Regions from separate parts of the Paenibacillus sp. JT22N7 genome, predicted to be linked through region 2. Evidence: a T-box and tRNA genes for the amino acid it is inferred to sense, from the RefSeq annotation. Region 2 holds a T-box; the other holds one or more tRNA genes.
The links. A T-box is a leader RNA that pairs with one kind of tRNA and senses whether it is charged. The one in region 2 lies ahead of argS (arginine--tRNA ligase), so its partner is inferred to be a tRNA-Arg.
Positions count from the first base shown of each region.

Region 1: it encodes a tRNA-Arg, which carries the amino acid that the T-box ahead of argS (arginine--tRNA ligase) is inferred to sense. The anticodon was not compared.

Region 1 is NZ_JBXENY010000006.1:470,473-477,983, forward strand. Features, by position in the region: gene AC50Y5_RS18895 (M20 family metallopeptidase) at 1-26, opposite strand, end outside; gene AC50Y5_RS18900 (response regulator transcription factor) at 336-1,103, shown strand; gene AC50Y5_RS18905 (cache domain-containing sensor histidine kinase) at 1,100-2,872, shown strand; gene AC50Y5_RS18910 (class I SAM-dependent methyltransferase) at 3,080-3,814, opposite strand; gene AC50Y5_RS18915 (hypothetical protein) at 3,859-4,380, opposite strand; tRNA gene AC50Y5_RS18920 (tRNA-Gly) at 4,688-4,758, opposite strand; tRNA gene AC50Y5_RS18925 (tRNA-Pro) at 4,765-4,841, opposite strand; tRNA gene AC50Y5_RS18930 (tRNA-Arg) at 4,866-4,942, opposite strand; tRNA gene AC50Y5_RS18935 (tRNA-Gly) at 4,949-5,023, opposite strand; gene AC50Y5_RS18940 (ABC transporter ATP-binding protein) at 5,220-6,062, opposite strand; gene nfsA (oxygen-insensitive NADPH nitroreductase) at 6,477-7,250, opposite strand; gene AC50Y5_RS18950 (helix-turn-helix domain-containing protein) at 7,250-7,511, opposite strand, start outside.
Region 2 is NZ_JBXENY010000006.1:87,073-94,583, forward strand. Features, by position in the region: gene AC50Y5_RS17490 (aminotransferase-like domain-containing protein) at 39-1,268, opposite strand; gene AC50Y5_RS17495 (iron-containing alcohol dehydrogenase) at 1,502-2,665, opposite strand; gene AC50Y5_RS17500 (EamA family transporter) at 2,791-3,858, opposite strand; gene AC50Y5_RS17505 (L-lactate dehydrogenase) at 4,259-5,224, shown strand; T-box leader at 5,290-5,527, shown strand; gene argS (arginine--tRNA ligase) at 5,604-7,295, shown strand; gene AC50Y5_RS17515 (hypothetical protein) at 7,372-7,511, opposite strand, start outside.

The DNA.
Region 1 (7,511 bases), 380 kb from region 2:
CTTATATCCAAACCCTGCTTCAGCATGCCCCAGCACCTCCAGATTCAACGTTAAATTACATAACATAATTGTAACAATAGAACCTAAAGCATAAACAGGGACTGCATTTGTGAATTACTCTCCTTTTTTAACGTATTTCTAGCACAGGCAAGGCTGAAAGGTATCATTTTTCAATATTCCGCCTCCATTTTTGACACTAACCTTCCTTCTCCTATTGTCCAAAACGAATAAAATCGCTCATTACCCAGTCATTTTTCATAGAATATCTGTTTACGCAATGCTATAATGTCACTTAACATAACATAATATCTTACTTTGGAAAAGGGGGCTGCCCTTTGTATAAGCTGTTGATCGCTGATGATGAGATTGAAATTCGCAATGGATTAAGCCAGTACATTCCTTGGGATCATATTGGCTTCGAGGTAGTGGGACAAGCAGCAAATGGCTTGCATGCGCTCGAATATATGGCGGAGAAGCCCGTGGACGTGCTTCTGTGCGACATTAAAATGCCGCAGATGGGAGGAATTGAAGTTGCCCGCAAGCTGTTTGAGCAGCGTTCAAGCGTAAGCGTTGTGCTGCTCAGCGGCCACCGGGAATTTGAGCTGGCCCAGCAGGCGCTAAACTATGGCGTGAAGCAATATTTATTAAAGCCGACAAAATACAGCGAAATCAATAAAGTTTTCGAACGCCTTAAAGAGGACCTAGATCTCAAGGCTTTGCTCGAGCAGCAATCGGAGCCGTCAGAAGATGCTCAAACCGAAGAACAGCCGGCACCCGAAACAGCGATTGATAAAATTAAGCATTATATTTCATGCCATTACAAGGAAGCCTCCTTGGAAAATGCCTCTAATGTCGTATATATGAACCCCTACTATTTAAGCAAATATTTTAAGCAGAAGACGGGTGAAAACTTCTCCGATTATTTAACGGCGGTCCGTATGAACAAAGCGGCCGAGCTGCTTAAGGACCCTTCCTATAAAACGTATGAAATTAGCGAGCTGGTTGGCTATAGCAATGCCAAAAACTTCACGCGCACGTTCCGCCGCTATTTTGGAGAAACGCCTAGAGAATACCGCAATATGGATGGCAGGCGATTGGAATGACCAAGGTGTATTTTAAATTTTTCGCCCGCAATCTGTTTACTTTTCTTATCCCAATGCTTGTACCGCTGCTGGTGCTTGGCACATTGTCCACGTTCCTCATTTCGCAATATATAACGAAGGAAATCAACAATAACAATATGAATCTGCTGAAGCAGACGAAAGGCAATATCGAGCTGATCTTTAACGAGCTAGATACGCTGAATCTGCATATTGTCGCCAGCGCGCTTCAGTTTACGAATTTGAAAAATATGATGACCAAAGAATTTCCCGAGCCCGTCGATTACGATCAGCTTGCCTCGCTCAAAAACTTTATCGATTCGCCCTCCATCGGCAAGCCTTATATTGATTCGATTTATATTTATTTAAATAATGACCGCAAGCGGTTTATTTCCTCAACGACTGGCGGCCTGGTCGAGCTGAATGACTTTTACGATTCGGACTGGTACAGCAGCTATCAAAGCCACCCTTTAGATGAGCTGATGTGGGCGGAAAGCCGGCCCGTCATCCGTCCAACAACTGGCCAGTCCACCGTGCAGACGAATGTCATTACAATGTTCCGCCGCATTTCCGTAGCCGCCGACAACGATGGCATCATTGTCCTCAATGTTAAGCCTGATTACATTACGCAAAGCCTAAACGAGCTGGATACGCTGCAAGGGCAAAGCATCTTTATTTTGGACCGTGACAATAACGTTATTTTTCGCAATCATCCGGACTATAAGCTGACCGCCGAAGATGCTGAGACGATTTACCGGACAGACAGCTCCTTCTTCTCCATGAAGGTCAATGGCGAAACGCAGGTGCTGAACAAGCTGGCTTCCGAAAAATATCAATGGACCTTTCTCTCAAGCGTGCCTAGCGACTCCTTATATGTCATTCCGAATGGGCTCAAGCTGACTACATTAGTGCTGCTGATCATTTCGTTCGCAATCGGCACTATGCTGGCCTACTGGCTGACTCGTAAAAACTACAGCAATCTGAAGGCGATTGTCACGATTTTGGATTTCGCCAAGAGCGGCCGCCCGCTTCCGCCTCTGCCTCGTTACTCTAAGGATGTTTTTGGCTACATTTTGCAAAATACGCTTAACCATTTCATTGAGCATAATTTTCTAAAGGTACAGCTGTCCGAGCGAAAATATTTGCTGCAAACGCTGGAATTCGAAGCGCTTCATGCGCAAATCAATCCCCATTTTCTCTTTAATACTCTAGAAACGCTCAATTGGAAGGCGAGCAAGCTGACCGGTGGCCCTAATGATATGACCGATATTATCGAGAACTTATCCGATATTTTGCGCTATTCGCTCGAAGGCGGCTCGGGCATGGTATCGCTGCAAACAGAAATCAATCAAACGCTGCCCTATATCGCCATTCTCCGCACACGCTACAAGGACAAATTTGATGTCAGCTGGGACGTAGATGACAAAGCGCTCAAATATCATGTGCTCAAGCTGACCTTCCAGCCGCTCATTGAAAACAGCCTATATCATGGCATAAAAGAAAAGGACAGCTTTGGCCTAATCCGAGTGAAAGCACGGGTGTCCGGTGCGCGGCTGCTGCTCTCCGTCGTCGACAACGGCATAGGCGTAACGGCTGAAAGGCTCGCTTATTTGCGAACCCAGCTGGAAAGCAGCCTGGAGCAATCCCAGCATATCGGCATGTTTAATACGCAAAAAAGATTGAAGCTTACCTATGGCAAAACCTTCGGTTTAACCATCCGCAGCAAGCTTGGCTGGGGAACTGGCATATACATCGCGATCCCGATTGATTAAGCGCGTACAGGAGCTCATGCAGCCTTGATACGGGTGTTCGGGATGAACTACCCGTCGCCATATCGCTTATCCCCTTCCCTCCTCTCGGTCTACTTCACCCCCCTCTAGATCAAAAAAAAGACGCCTGCTCTGTTCTACACAGAGCAAACGTCTCTTTTGATTGGGCAGCTGCTTGCATTTGCAGCAAATGTCTTTCATTATATTTTTCTATTTCTTCACCGCTGAAACTAATAAAAACATCGGACGGCGCATTTCCTCCTGCCAAGCTGGATGGCTATCCAGCAACTCCTTCGTTGGCGCAAGCTCCGAAAGCTGTTTAAGCTCAAACCCGGATTCAAGCAAAAGGTTCATATAAGTTGAAACCGTACGATGGTATTTAACGACATCATGCTCCAAAAATCTGGAATGGCGCAGGCCCTCCCGATGATAATCATCAAGCGGCCAATGCAGCTTTTCCCCTTCTACCCCATAATGCCAGTCCTGCCCCGCAAGCGCAGTGAACACCGGGTGCTCGACTGAAAATACAAAAGCTCCGCCTGGCGCCAAGCAATGATGGATTTTCTTGAAAAGGTCACCCAATTGCTCCACATAGTGCAGCGCAAGCGAGCTAATAACGATATCGAACTCCTCTGCTGGAAAATCGATGTCCTCAATCGCAAGCTGGCGATATTCAATCTGCTCATCGTCCGTCATTTCTTTTGCCCGTTCCAGCATGTTGCCCGAAAGGTCAATCCCAACAACCGAGCGGGCCAGTTGCTCCCGCGCATAGCGGCAATGCCAGCCAAACCCGCAGCCTAGATCGAGTACTTTTGTACCAGCCAGCTCCGGAAGCATTTGCCGAAAGAACGACCATTCTCCAGCGGCGTCCAGTCCCCCAATCGAACGAGCCATCTGGCTATAATTTGTGAAAAAAGAGGACTCATCATATTTGTTCTGCTTCAATATTTATCAGACCTCCATTACTTTAGGCGGAATGAGGGTAGAAATTATAAGATCGTTTCTGATGGACCTGATTTTTGATCTTCCATATCACCTAATATTTTTAAAGCAGCCTCACTTCTTAGAACCAATTGCATGTTCTTTTTTAATACCTGGTCAAATTTCCGGGTAACACTAACCATTGGAAGCGGCATTTTGAAGGTAATGTTATTAATGTCTCCCGAAGAGGATACGTAAGATACGATATATACTTGCAACGTTTTCCCTTTTTTTGTACCGATGCCCGACATGCCACCTAATACCAGCCCTGCTGGACCAAAAATAAGTCCACCGACAATTCCACGGCCGATTACACTTTTTTGAACCTCTCCCATGTCCTTGTCTGTTGTCAGCGTTGATTCAAGAAAGTTAGCCAATGGAATTTTGAATGTGTTTTCCACATTTCTTTTAAAGCCTTTATAAGCATGCTCTACGATAATCAAATATTCGTTATCAAATGTAATCTCCAGTTGTGCCTCCGGGTCCTTCAAATTCAATCCATCAACTAAACTTACAATCGCTTTTACCATTAACAATCATTCCCTTCGCTTCAAGTATGTAATTAACAAATTATACAACATTGCTCCGCTCTTTACCTCCACTTTTCTACAAATAATGACAATCCCACGCCACGACCTAACAATGGATCTAAAATATCCCATAACAAAAAGCCTTGCATGCCGCAAGGCTTTCTTCGTAATTAGAGGCATTAAAACCAAAAAAGCTGAGATTTGCCCCACGATCTGCCCCATAGACCAAAAGTACTCGTCCGAATTTGAAAAAACAGCAAGCAAAAAACCCCTGCTGCACAAGGGTTTCAAGTCTTTCTCTTCGTTAAGCGGGTGATGGGAATCGAACCCACGCTATTAGCTTGGAAGGCTAAAGTTCTACCATTGAACTACACCCGCAAATAATGGTCGGGACGACACGATTTGAACATGCGACCCCCTGGTCCCAAACCAGGTGCTCTACCAAGCTGAGCTACGTCCCGACAGACGATTCTTTTGTAAAGAAATGGCGTGCCCTAAGAGATTCGAACTCCTGGCCTTTTGATTCGTAGTCAAACGCTCTATCCAGCTGAGCTAAGGGCACACAATATGGAGCGGACGACGAGATTCGAACTCGCGACCCTCGCCTTGGCAAGGCGATGCTCTACCACTGAGCCACGTCCGCATTATATTTCCGCCTGTATTTCTCAAGTATTTCATCGCGGCGACAAGTAATAATATATCATGTTGCGGAGGGAATTGCAACTGTTATTTGCTCTTTTTCAAAAAAAACTTTTTTCCTCGTGCTGAGCTTTCCTTCGCTGCATGTCTCGCCATAAAAACATCAAACCGTGCTCCTTCCAGCACGGTTTGATGACCAACTATACGACTCCAGCTAATGCCGGTTTCTTATCAAGAATGACTTTGGATGCAGCCGACTCGCCTGCGAGCGCATACGGCATGCACAGCGGAACACCGGTACGCGGATCAGGCATAATATCCGCTTCAATGTTAAACACCTCGCGCAAAATCTCCGGTGTCATAACCTGTTGCGGCGAGCCTTCGCCAACGACACTGCCTTTTTTAATCGCGATCATGTGATGCGCATAACGCGAAGCGTGGTTCAAGTCATGGACAACCATAACGACCGTCCGGTTATTAACCTCGTTAAGCTTCTCAAGCAAATGCAATACTTCGAGCTGATGCGCCATATCAAGGAACGTGGTTGGCTCATCCAAAAATAAAATATCCGTTTCTTGCGCCAAAGACATCGCGATCCAGGCACGCTGGCGTTGTCCGCCAGACAGTTGGTCAACCGGACGGTCTGCAAAATCAACCATTCCTGTCGCTTCAATCGCCCATTGAATAATTTTACGGTCATCCTTGCTCACAGAGCCGAAGCCCTTCTGATAAGGAAAACGTCCATACGATACAAGCTCAGATACAGTCAGACCATCTGGAGCAGTCGGATTTTGCGGCAAAATCGCCAGCTGCTTCGCCACTTCCTTCGTCGCTTGCTTATGAATCGACTTCCCATCCAGCAATACGCTGCCTGCAGATGGATTCATCAGACGAGCCATCGTTTTCAAAATCGTCGATTTACCCGAACCGTTAGACCCTACCAACGCAGTAATTTTTCCTTGTGGGATAGCAATATTCAGATCTTGAACGATTAACCGTTCATCATAAGCAATGTCGAGATTCGATGTTGTGAGGCGAATCATGTGACATGCACGCTCCTTCCGATGCCCGCTTATACGGGTTTTTTGCTGATTTTATTATATAAGGTGAAACGGTTATCGCTATCCTCTGGCGGCGCGGCGCGTTTCATTCCGAAAAATAGAGAGAAAGGATAGCGTTAGGTTACCCTTTCCTATATTTCAAGGTGAAACGGTTGTCGCCGTCCTCTGGCGGCAAAGCTACCGTTTCGCGTTGAAATATAAGCCCATTATAAGTGTGAAACTTATAAATGCTTATATTTTAAAAACACACGACTTATCATTCATTAAGCATGATAACTATTATCAGTATCATTCAATAATTAATGATAATCGTTCTCACGTATAAAGTCAATGAAAATAAAGCAATTGTTAAGGCTAAAATAAATTTGCACAGCCCAAACCCCGCCTAACGGCTTCTTATTGTTGCAAGAAGCCTTTGCTGCGGAGAAACTCGCCCATATGCAGACGCGGATGATTGATTTTGGCCGCCATTGATTCGGACCAGCTCGTATTCAGTTTTCCTTCTGACCGCTCCAGCATATACTGCCTAATCGTCTCGTCATACTCCCGAATGCCGCTTTCCACTGCTTTCTGATCATAGCTGTCTTCATGCAAAATCGCCTGCTGCGGCAGTCTTGGACGCGTCAGCGGCGCTTGATCCGGCTCCCCCATGCACATTCCGAATACGGGGTACACATGCGATGGCAGCCCTAATAGCGCTGAAACCTCCTGCGGATTGTTGCGGATACCGCCAATATAGACAATTCCGTAGCCAAGCGATTCTGCCGCGATTGCTGCATTTTGAGCTGCCAGCGCAGTATCGACTGTGGCAACGATAAAATTTTCAACCGTGCTCGTCATATCGCCCTCAAAATGAAGCTTGGCTGCCTGTTCATAACGGAACAGATCCGCGCACCAGACGAGAAATACTGGGCATTCCTCAATATACGCCTGGTTGCCGGAAAGCTCGGCCAGCTGTTTCCGCTTATCGCGGTCACTCACGTTGATTACCGTGAAGCACTGCATACTGCTTGAGGTAGAAGCCTGCTGCGCCGCCTCTATTATTTTTGCCAGTGTCGGCTGTGGAATGGGGTTCGATTTGAATTTCCGTATGGAGCGGTGATTAAGCAGCACGTCTATCGTTTCAGGCCACATCATGATCAACTCATTTCTATATATAGTTTTACTCATTAACCTACATCTTCGTTGTGCAAAAGGGCAACCGCCTCATCAAGCTGCCCATCAATGGCCAGCGGCGAGTACACCCACCATTTGTTAAAAGGAACTATGTGCATGCTGCCACTGCGGACTGCCGCGAGATTTTGCCATCGTTCGGACATTATCAACCGCTTAAAAGCTTCTGGAGCCCCTTTATCCTTCGGGTTGACCATAATAATGAGCCGATCGGCGTCGTATTTTGACAGCTCATGATACGGTTTAGGCTCGGAAAAA
Region 2 (7,511 bases):
CGGATAACCAGTTAGGCCCCGGCCAGTTAAGCTCGGATCTAGGCTTGCAGCTCGGGAACAGCTTGCTGCGCCGCTCGGCCTTGCAAAGCTTCATAATAAGCCTCTGCCAAAGCCTTAATGCCGCGTTCGATCTGCTCCGTGTTGCAGAAGCTAAAGCACAGCCGCAAATGGCGGGAGCCCTGCCCATCCGCGAAAAAAGCATTGCCCGCTACAAAGCTGACGCCCTTCGCAAGCGCTGCTGGCGCAAACTGCCGCACATCCACCTGCTCGTCAAACGTTACCCAGACGAAAAATCCGCCATCCGGCGCCTGCACCGAAATATGCTTCGCAAACTCCCTCCTGAGCGCTTGAATCATCGTATCGCGCTGCGCTCTATAGCGCTCGGTAAGTTTTGCTACCTGCTCATCAAATCCATAATGCTGCAGCAATTCGCCAACGACCTCTTGGGTAAAAGGATTAAGCTGGCTTCCCAGCGACAGCGTCGCCATATGCGTAATGACCTCCGGTGCGGCAATTGCCCAGCCGAGGCGCAGTCCAGGGCCCAACGTCTTCGAAAATGTGCTGACATAGATGACCTGCTCCGGCGCAAACGAATAGATCGCAGGAAGCGTCTTCCCGCTAATGTTCAGCTCGGCATAAGCATCATCCTCCAAAACGAGGAAATTGTAGGCCACCGCCAGCTCCGCAATTTTCCGCCTGCGCTCCAGCGACAGGCTCACACCCGTCGGATTATGATAGTTCGGCATGCAGTACAGCAGCTTCGGTATCGGCTCATTGCTTGCAGCTGCCTGCTTCAAGGCTGCTTCCAGCAGCTCGACCTGAAGACCCTCCTCATCGACGGGGATCGACTTGATGACGGCACCCGCTGCGCGGAACGCCTGCAAGCCATTAAAGAAGGTCGGCCCTTCTACCCAAGCCTCATCCCCCGGGTTTAGCAAAATTCGCGCGGTCAGGTCAATGCCTTGAATGGCGCCAAAGGTCGGAATAAAATTTTCCGCCCCAGCATGAATGCCGAACTTGCGGGAACGTGCCAGCACCCAATCCCTGACGCGGGCTGGCCCCTTCGCTCCCGAATAATGGAGCGCATCCGCCCGGTCCCATTTAAGAGCTTCCGCCGCTGCTGCATGCAGCTCCTCAACCGGCAGCAAGTCCGTTGCCGGAAAGCCGTAGGACAAATGAACATGCTGCGGGTCTGTCACCTTCGTTCCGCCAATGGATCGTGCGGGCAAGTTGCGGGCAAAACGATACGCTGCTGCTTGATCTCCCATCTGAAAAAGCCTCCTCTAATATCCGATTATTCCGATTATTTTATATGAATTTAACTTATCACTCCATATATGCAGCGGTCAACGGCACGGATAATAGAGATTTTCTATTCCATCATTGAAATTTCAAGGATTGGAGATGATATAGACCCATTGCTGGCCAGAAAAAAAAGCACTCAGGCGTGCTGCTTGCGCAGCAGTACCTGAATGCTTTATAAGAGCTTTGACTTCCTGGCTTACAGGCTCGCCGTCAAGATGCTCTTGACCGCTTCCTTGTCCAGGCTCTTGAAGGAGCCGATTGGGCCGAATACAGTCGCTTCCGCCGCCATCCGGTCAATGTTCTCGCCGCCAATGCCCAGCTCGCCAAGTGTTGCAGGCTCGCCAATGCGCGTAAAGTAGGCGCGTGTCGCTTCAATACCCGCAAGCGCCACTTCCTCATCGGATTTGCCGCTCGGATCGATGTTCCATACCCGTACCGCATATTGCACGAAGCGGTCAATACGCTCTTGATACACATGCTTCATCCAGTTCGGGAAGATGATCGCAAGTCCTGCGCCATGTGCGATATCATAAATCGCACTTACCTCATGCTCGATGCCATGCGACGCCCAGTCCGTCACGACGCCAATCGGCAGCGTGCCGTTGAGCGCAAAGGTGCCGGCAAGCAGCAAATTCGCTCTGGCGTCATAGTCGGAGCCGTTTTCGATTGCTTTTTCACCATTTTCAATGACCGTTTGCAAAATGGATTCTGCAAAGCGCTCCTGCAGCGGCGTATTGGTCGTCAGGGAGAAATATTGCTCGAACACATGCGACATAATGTCGACAATGCCGTTCGCCGTCTGATCCTTCGGCACGGAATATGTCAGCTTCGGATCAAGAATCGAAAATTTCGGATAAACAAGCTTGCTGCCGAGACCGCGTTTTTGCTGCGTTTCCCAGTTGGAAATAACCGCATTGCCGTTCATTTCCGAGCCGGTAGCGGCAAGCGTCAGCACGGTGCCGATAGGCAATGCCTCTTGGATGACTGCTTTGCGGATCGTGAAATCCCACACATCGCCATCATAGAGCGCCCCAGCTGCAATCGCCTTGGAAGCATCCAGCACGCTGCCGCCGCCAACGGCGAGCACGAACTCGATTTTTTCGCTGCGGCAAATGTCGATCCCTTTATTAATTGTCGTTAGACGCGGATTCGGCTCCACGCCAGACAGTTCATGAACGGTTGCGCCAATGCTATTTAATTGGGAAATCACTTCGTCATAAAGCCCCGAACGCTTGATGCTTCCGCCGCCGTATACGAGCAGAACTTTCGTCCCGTATGGCTTGACCAGCTCTCCAAGCTGCTGTACCTTCCCTGCTCCGAATATGAGCTTGGTTGGGTTGTACAATTCAAAATCTTTCATAGTAAGTGAAACCTCCCGTTAAGTAAAATAAGTGAACGGTTGTATTATAACACTTTCACTGAGTTTTCTAAAGTTATAGACGTTTCGTACTTAACTCGCCTGTATTCAGCGCAGGCCGCTTCACATTAGGAGCCATACAAACGCAAGAGCAGGATCCCTGCGAACGCGGTCGAAATCCCGATCGTCTCCAGTTTGGAGAACCGCTCCTTCACAACGAACCGCGTATAAAGCAGCACGATTAGCACATTAAGCGCCGTTACGGCCGACACCAGCCCCGCCTTCCCTACATCAAAGGCCGTCACAATAAACATCATGCCCACTGCATTGGTAATGCCGACTGCCATCCCGACGGAAAACGTGCGGCGGAAGCTCCAGCTGCGTTTGTCTGCTGTGCCTGCCCGGTTGGCTGCCTGAGCTGCCACGCTCACGATTGGCTGAGTGCTTGGACTCGCAGTCCCGTTTCTTGCACCACTCGTGATACCAGCATTAACCGCACTAACCGTATTAAGAGAATTGAGAGTATTAACAGCGTTAAGAGTAATTGCTGCGGCACCTGCTGCTATCTCCTGCGCTGCTTGGCCTGCTGCCGCAGCAGCAGCACGTACGGAGCGCAGGTCGCGCAGCCACCAAAGCCCAAAGCAGATCGAGCCGCTGCTGAACATGCAGACAAGCGTCGGAAACAACGGCGCATCCATCATCGTCGACCATTTTCCCGACAAATCGTTTCCGGCAAACAGCAGCATCGCCAGTAGCCCCCATTGCGCTCCTTGCAAATTGCCACGGGTAATATCATTGGAATAACGCACCAGCAATATACCCGCAATAATGATAATAAAGGAGCTGAGCTGCGCCATATTGAGCGTCTCGCCCCATACCGCGAAGGCGACAACGACGACAATTGCCGAAGGAAGCGCGGTCAAAATCGCAACAATAGAGGCTTTGCCCACGGCAAAGCCCTTGAACATGCTCGCATTTGCGCCGAAAGAGAGCAGTCCCATCTGCACGCCAATAAGCGATGAAACGGTGAAAGATGTTCCAGTCGCCAGCGTACAAACAAGTGTAATCAGCGCCCCTGAGAAAAATACACCACACAACAGCGCATTGCGATTAAGCGCCTGCTGGCTCGTCCAATGATACAAAATCCCCCGCAGCCCAAAGCTCGTCGCCGCCAGCAAGGATAATACAAGCCACATGAATTCCATTCCTCCATCTGTGTCTGCCCACATATACTTTCCCTATCATGACAGCTGAAAGTTAGATTGTAAATGTACGAAAATAAGCGGTTTATCTATATTCAACCTTAGGACTTCTGACCTGTACAGTGTGGACAATCCTCCCTGTTCACTTGTGGATAAGTATTGGAGGTGGCGGAAAATACTCCATTTGAACTCTGTTGATAATGTGCATAACTCTGTGGATATGTTGAAAAGCAAAGCTCTATCCGCCATAGGATGGCAGGTCAAAATGTGCATATTTTCACGCTTTTGCTTCCATGTGACATAGACAAACATGGATTGAACATAGCCGTCACATCATGGGCTGGATGCCGCATATAATAGCGTAACGAGGTTACGGTGGAGGAGATGCAAACGGATGGCAAACAAAGCGCGCAAGGTCGCTATTGTAGGAGTCGGTCAGGTCGGTTCAAGCTGCGCGTATGCCTTAATTAACCAGTCGATTTGCGATGAGCTGCTGCTCATTGACCGCACGTTCGACCGGGCCTATGCACAGGCGCTCGATTTGTCGCACAGCATGGACTTTGTCCATGGCCGCACAAAGGTTGCTGCTGGAACGCTGGAGCAGTGCGGGGATGTGGACGTTATCCTTCTCTGCGCTGGGGCGTATCCCGTCGGCAGCGATGATCGGCTTGATGTGCTGCATACGGTGCGCGAGATTTATGAAACGATGATTCCGCGCATTATGAACAGCGGATTCAGCGGAATTTTTGTAGCGGCCGCCAATCCTGTGGATATTGTGACGTATGTCGTGTGGGAGCTGTCCGGCATGCCGCGTTGCCAAGTGATTGGCACCGGAACGTCCATCGACTCCTCGCGGCTCAAGACGCTGCTCTGCGAGCATTTTCCAGTGGATGCCCGCAGCGTGCAGGGCTATGTGCTTGGGGAGCATGGCGAGTCGCAGTTTCCCGCCTGGTCGCATGTGACGGTTGGCGGCAAGCCGCTGCTGCATATTTTGGCCCAGCATCCCGAGCGCTTCGGGCATGTGAAGCTCGGAGCGCTCGCGGAGCAGACCCGCAATGCCGGCTGGGAAATCTATACGCGCAAAGGCTCGACCAGCTTTGGCATCGGCAATGCGCTGGCGCATATTACCCGCTCTATTCTAAACGATGAGCATCGCATTATTGCCGTGTCTGCGATATTAAACGGCGAATATGGCCAGCAGCAAGTATGCGCTGGCGTCCCCGCGATCATCGCCCGCTGCGGGGTTAAGGAAATCGTCGAGCTCAAGCTGACTACGCGGGAGCAGCGGCTGATGGAGCGCTCATGCTCGATTATACGCCAGGCGATTGAGAGCCTGTGCCTCGTAACCGAGAAAGAATAGCTGCAAGCTTGGCCGACTAAAAACGGATTGATTTTTCTGATCGTATCCGATATGATAGCTGTTAATTAACATCAAGGAACGGGAGAGTAACCTACATGGGTGCCATTTCAAGCGAGCCGGGACAGTGGAAGCCGGCAATGGACGATTAGGTGAAGCGCACCCGGGAGATGGCGGCCTGAAACGAGCAATCATGCTAGGGACGTCCGGTTCAGCACCGTTACAACGGCGAGATGCCCCTCTTTGTTTCTGTGCGGAGGCGGCAACAAGAGTGGTACCGCGGGGATAACAGGCCTCGTCTCTTATTTTTAGAGACGGGGCCTTTTTGGCGTGCTGCTCTACTCTGGCCGGAACATTTATTTTAGAGAGGAAGATGATGATGCTGTTAATGGACAAAATCGCGCTGGCATTGGCCAAAGCGCTGGATCTGCCCGAAGCGGATATTCGGCCCTTGCTGGAATATCCGCCCGATGAGGAGCTTGGCGATGTTGCTTTCCCCTGCTTTACTTTGGCCCGCACGATGAAACAAAGCCCCGTTAACATTGCTGCTTTGCTTGAGCCCCTGCTGGCAGATGCGAGCTGGAGCGTTCGGGCTGCCGGCCCCTATTTGAATTTCAAATGGAATCGGGAACTGGCAGCCGCGCAGCTTATTGCAGATTGGCAGAACGGAACCCTCCTGCATGCAGCTATAGGGAATGGAGAGCGTGTCATAATCGACATGTCTTCGCCCAATATTGCGAAGCCGTTCGGTATTGGGCATTTGCGCTCGACGATGATCGGCAATGCGCTGTACCATATTTTGCGCAAGGTTGGCTATGAGACGGTCAGCGTCAATCACTTGGGCGATTGGGGCACGCAGTTCGGCAAGATGATTACCGCCTATCTAAAATGGGGCGACGAGCAGCAGCTTGCAGCCGATCCCATTAAGGGCTATTTGGAGCTGTATGTGCGTTTTCACGAAGAGGCAGAGCAGCACCCCGAGCTGGAGGATGAGGCGCGCAGCTGGTTCGCCAAGCTGGAAGCTGGCGATGCTGAAGCGATTCGCTGCTGGAGCCAGTTTATTGCCGACAGCCTGAAGGAGTTCAATAAGCTGTATGCCCGGCTCGGCGTCAGCTTTGACCATTTTCTTGGCGAAAGCTTCTATAACGATAAAATGGACGCCGTCGTCCAGCAGCTTCAGGAGCAGCAGCTGCTGGAGGAAAGTGAAGGCGCACAGGTCGTCCGGCTGGATGAGCATGAGCTGCCGCCTTGCCTCATTCGCAAATCCGATGGCACATCCATCTATGCGACACGTGATTTGGCGACTGCCATTTATCGCCATGAAGAGATGAAGGGCAGCGAGCTGCTGTATGTTGTCGGCTCGGAACAATCGCTGCATTTCCGCCAGCTGTTTCTCGTGCTTGAGAAAATGGGCTTTGCGTGGGCAGCCGCCTGCAAGCATATCCCGTTCGGGCTTATGAAGCTGGACGGGCAAAAAATGTCCACCCGCCGCGGCAAGGTCGTTTTTCTAGAAGAAGTGCTGGATGAAGCGGTACAGCGGGCTTTGCAAAAAATAGAGGAAAAGAATCCAGCGCTTGCAGGCAAGGCCGAGGTAGCCGAAGCGGTTGGCATTGGCGCCGTCGTGTTCGGTGATCTCAAAAATACGAGAATGCTCGCGGTCGATTTTGTGCTGGAGGATGTACTGAATTTTGAAGGGGAGACGGGCCCGTACGTGCAATATGCTTACGCCAGAACACAGCGGATATTGGCAAAAGCGGCCGGCAGCGACGTCGCAGCAGCACCTCAGCCTGCAGATTATGAGTATGTGACGGGCGATTATGCTTGGCTGCTAATGAAGATGCTTTTGCGCTACACAGCAGCCCTTGGAGACGCCGCCAAACGGCATGAGCCATCGATTCTCGCCAGATATTTGATTCAGCTCGCCCAGGCGTTCAATCGTTTTTATCATCATGACAAGGTGCTCGCTGGGGACGCTGGGGAGCGGATCGTTAAGCTTAAGCTGGTGCAGGTGGCTGCCGATGTGCTTAAGGAAGGCTTAGAGCTGCTCGGCTTGAAGACGCCGAAGGAAATTTAGACGCAAAGCGCAAAAAACAGGCATCCACCAGCCAGAGGCGGGGATGCCTGTTTTTGTAAGCTTGTTCAAACAAGTATTAGCTATTCGTCGGTTCCGGAATAAGATCCTTCTCGATGATCTGCTGATTGAAATGAGCAATGTTCTTCTCAAAGCAATTACAGTAGTAGTCTTTCCGGCACAATGGACACGGCACGTTCAGCATACGCGTAACGCCTG